One region of the Halobacillus sp. BAB-2008 genome, then DNA from elsewhere that is predicted to be linked to it. Evidence: riboswitches for the same ligand, from Rfam matches in the RefSeq annotation. Region 1 holds a riboswitch; the other holds the start of a gene.
The links. A riboswitch is a leader RNA that binds a small molecule or an ion and turns the genes downstream of it on or off. The one in region 1 is predicted to bind S-adenosylmethionine.

Region 2: it holds a riboswitch for S-adenosylmethionine, as region 1 does, so the genes downstream of both, D479_RS15740 (methionine ABC transporter ATP-binding protein) here and D479_RS11660 (sulfite exporter TauE/SafE family protein) in region 1, are expected to answer to the same signal.

What each region holds. Positions count from the first base shown of each region.
Region 1 covers NZ_ANPF01000050.1:23,415-25,616, reverse strand. The annotation lists gene D479_RS11665 (DAK2 domain-containing protein) at 1-485, shown strand, start outside; gene D479_RS11660 (sulfite exporter TauE/SafE family protein) at 575-1,447, opposite strand; SAM riboswitch class I at 1,587-1,682, opposite strand; SAM riboswitch class I at 1,848-1,965, shown strand; gene D479_RS11655 (phosphoadenylyl-sulfate reductase) at 2,044-2,202, shown strand, end outside.
Region 2 covers NZ_ANPF01000072.1:7,865-10,066, reverse strand. The annotation lists gene D479_RS15750 (YetF domain-containing protein) at 1-162, shown strand, start outside; gene D479_RS15745 (DUF302 domain-containing protein) at 216-599, opposite strand; SAM riboswitch class I at 773-890, shown strand; gene D479_RS15740 (methionine ABC transporter ATP-binding protein) at 983-2,011, shown strand; gene D479_RS15735 (methionine ABC transporter permease) at 2,001-2,202, shown strand, end outside.

The DNA.
Region 1 (2,202 bases):
AGAATATTGTGATGGCGGCGGAACAGGCGGCCGAGCTTGCTGATGTGGAAGTAGCCGTTATTCCGACGAAGACCATTCCGCAGGGAATGAGTGCTCTTCTAGGATTTAATCCGGAAGCGGATCTTGACACGAATAAAGAGGAAATGAGCCAGCTGATGTCCGAAGTGAAAACCGGACAGGTTACGTATGCGGTACGGGATACCCAGATCGATGGACTAGCCATTGAAAAAGGCCATTTTATGGGGATCGCGGAAAGTAAAATACAAACAACGGCAAAAGAAGCGTTAGAGGCAGCGAAGGCTCTGCTTCGCGAGATGATCGATGAGGATGAAGATGAAATCCTGACCATTCTTACTGGTGAAGAAGTTGAAGAAGATGAAATTGGTCAGTTGGAAGCGTATATTGAAGATACGTTCGAAGATTTGGAAGTGGAAGTTCACACAGGTGGACAGCCGATTTATTCCTATATCTTCTCTATTGAATAAAATATAGAAAAAGAGATCAGAGCATACAGCTCTGATCTCTTTTTTTATATTATCATAAAAGCGTGCTGCTCAGTACAACACTGTTCCTGCTACCTGGTTGCCGGCTTAAGCCGGAAGTTTCTGCGGATGGACAAGAGAACCATGCAGATATAGGCAAGGACTAAAGCCGTGTAAATAATGGCGATGGAGGTGTCTCCAAGCTCTACTGTATTCAAAAGCGTTCGGATATTTGTCAAAACGATGAATCCACCGGCGAGGACACCTAATACGAGAGACGGCATTATTTTCACAAGCCAGGCAGCAAGGGGGGCCGCAATAACCCCGCCGATCACAAACGCAGATACGAGCAGCCAGCTGAATTGCTCCCAGCCAAGAAAGATAAGAAACCCGAGGGTCGCAGAAACAGTGACGATGAATTCGCTGGTATCTACCGTTCCAATCACTTTTCGGGGTTCAAGCTTCTGTCTTGCCAGGAGAACGGGCGTATTCACTGGTCCCCACCCGCCGCCGCCGACTGCATCAAGAAAACCTCCGATAAATCCAAGGGGAAACAAAAAGCTCTTTTTGAAAGGCCGCTTCTCCTGGCGCCGCTTCTGTCCCATGGTAAGGAAACGAATGATGATATAGATTCCTAATACGAGGAGGAAGAGTGATATGTAGGGTCGGATAATTTCTCCTGGAACCCAGCTTAATACAGCTGCACCGAGAAAAGCGCTGATGGCACCGGGAACAGCCAGAATAACGACGAGACGCTTATCGACATTCCCGAATTTATAGTGAGAGAAGCCGGAAGCGGCCGTCGTTGCCACTTGAGCCATATGAATGGATGCAGAAGCTACTGCCGGAGCAAGTCCATAGGCAAGCAGAATCGTTGAGGAAGTCAATCCGAAGCCCATGCCGAGAGCACCATCGACTAACTGAGCAAAAAATCCCACTAATGCGAAAACAATTAATTTATTCAATCCAACCTCTCCTTTTACCCTTTAATTCCAGCTCCCATATGGTGTATGATTAATCATATGAGAATACTTGGTTTTATGTGTGAAGAGGTTTTCTACAAAAATAAAAAAACCCTTCACACAGAAGAGGCTTTCGTTCCTCTCCTTATCTTTCAGACAATGTCTGCTGGATGGAGCACCTTTAAAAGGTTGCTGCGGGATCGTTGGACCAGTTTCCTCCCCCGGCTCTTCATAAGGATATAGTATCTTGCTTTGATTACTTACCAAATTAAAGCAGAGGGGGACCATTGTCAATATTAAAAACAGAAAAGTTGTAATTTTTAAAAAACCTGTTGACATATCTTAGAAAGAAGCCTACTATTTGAATCAATTAGTTTTTTTGAAATATCCAATCGACTAATTTTTCTTATCTAGAGAGGTGGAGGGACTGGCCCATCGAAGCCTCGGCAACGGGTCTAACCGTTAAAGTTAGACGCTGTGCCAATTCCAGCAGATGCTGAAAGCATTTGGAAAGATAAGAAGGACGTATCTTACTTTCAGACGCCCTTCTTCTTTTCCGGAAGAGGGGCGTTTTTATTTGGAGAAAGGCAGGCGAGTGTATGGGAAACTTACTTACGTACCAGCATTTTTCCGGTGATCCATTCAAAAATGATCAGCCAGAGGATGATACGAAAGGCGCGAGAAAGGTCATTCAATGGGCATACGACCAGTATGGTTCTGACGTGGTTTATGCGTGCAGCTTCGGCGCAGAAGGAATG
Region 2 (2,202 bases), on a different contig from region 1:
AAGGATATGATAGCGCGTATGGAAAAGACAGAAGCGTGGGTAGAGAAACAGATCACTCCCCATGCGGTTTCGGATATCTTCTACGGAGCGGTAACCAACCGGGGGTCTTTTCACTACTCGTTGAAAGGTACGGATCCGAAAATTCCGCCTATCGAGCATTAAATGGAGATCCCTGGTAGAGTGCGGATGGGTGAACCCTGACCAGGGATCTAATTTCACACGCTTTTGCTTATACAGTGAATCAACCGTTCCTCGATATCGGAGGCGAGTGATTGAACGGCAGCATCACCAATGGGACTTACGAGAGCAGTCGGCTTCGGCATTCCGATCTTTGTTTTACCCTGCTCATCATATACGACCATTTTACAAGGGAGAAAATAACCGGCAAGGGTATTCTCGGATAGGATGTTTTCTGCTTCTTTCGGATTACACACTTCAAGAATACGAAATTCCTGATGGAAGTCCAATCCTTTTTCCGTCAGCTTATCTTTGACATTGAACTTCCATAAGACCCCGAACTGCTCCAGACTCAGCTGTTGTTCCAGGCTTTCCACTGCATCCTCGACACTCTTCTTCGTTTCAACTGTATAATGAAACATAGAATCCTCCTTTTTAATTTCCTGATTTATGGCTATACATACCCTTTAAGGTATCTATGGAATCTGAATTTCTCCATTTTTCTGAGAAAAGTTACAAATGGAATTGACAAGGTGGATGAGGCTGTATTATCATTTTCACCAGTGACATAATTGAATAACGAATGGAATCGATCTTCTTATCTAGAGAGGTGGAGGGACTGGCCCTTTGAAACCTCGGCAGCGGATCTGAACGGATGTCTCCGTCAGAAACTGTGCCAACTCCAGCACGCCTGTGGGCGTGACAGATGAGGAGAGACGGATCTCATATACATACGTGTGAGCCTCTCTTCTTGTTTTATAAGAAGAGAGGCTCTTTTTGTTTAGGAAAGCATAGGAGGGATTCGATGATCCAGTTTGAAAACGTATCGAAAGTGTATCAGCACGAAGGGAAAGAACTGCGTGCCGTCGACCGTGTCGATTTGACGATACATAAAGGGGAAATCTTCGGAGTCATCGGTTTCAGCGGCGCTGGAAAAAGCACGCTCGTCCGTCTTGTTAATTTATTGGAACGGCCGACAGAAGGAAGGGTCGTCGTCAATGGAGAGGATTTGACGAAGCTGTCCAAACCGGATTTAAGGACAGTCCGGAAGCGCATCGGAATGATCTTTCAGCATTTTAATCTGCTGGAGTCCAAAACCGTCCACCATAACGTGGCATTTCCATTATCTCTTGTCGGTACGCCGAAGAAAGAGATAGATCAAAGGGTGAAGGAAATTCTAGCCTTCGTCGGTCTGTCTGAAAAGGCAAATCATTACCCGGACCAGCTGTCCGGCGGGCAGAAACAGCGGGTCGGTATCGCCCGAGCTTTGGCGACCTCCCCTGATATTCTATTATGTGACGAAGCAACGTCCGCTCTCGATCCGGAGACAACCAAGTCAATCCTGGAACTTTTGAAGAAGGTGAGGGACGAGTACGGCATTACGATTCTGATGATCACTCACGAAATGAATGTCGTCCGTGAGGTGTGTGACAGGATAGCAGTGATGGAAAACGGACGTGTCATGGAGAGTGGATCCATTTTCGACCTTTTCTCCAATCCGCAGCATCCGACAACCAAGAATTTCGTAAGGACGGTGATGGAGAATGATATACCCGCGTCTATTCTAGACGGCATCGAAAAGCGCCATGCCTCCGGGAATATCTACCGGATCACCTTTGTGGAGGAAAGCGCAGGACAGCCGGTCCTCTCACAGGTGGCAAAACGTTTTGATGTGGAAGTAAATGTACTGTTCGGACAGATTACGGAACTGCAGGGTATTCCATTCGGTCATTTAGTCGTGGAGTTCCAAGGGGATGCGAAAGAAATTCTTAAAGCGATCCACCATATCCAACAAACCGTAACGGTACAGGAGGTGACTGCACATGCAGGTTAATTTGATGGATTTTTGGCCGAAAATATGGGAAGCGACATACCAGACCCTTGTCATGGTCGGTATATCCCTCCTGGCAGCAGCGCTTATCGGCCTGCCGCTTGGAATACTTCTCGTTGTTACGAGACAGGGAGGGCTGCTTCAAAATAAACCGTTCTTTAACGGATTAAGTGCGGTTGTGAACTTCTTCCGTT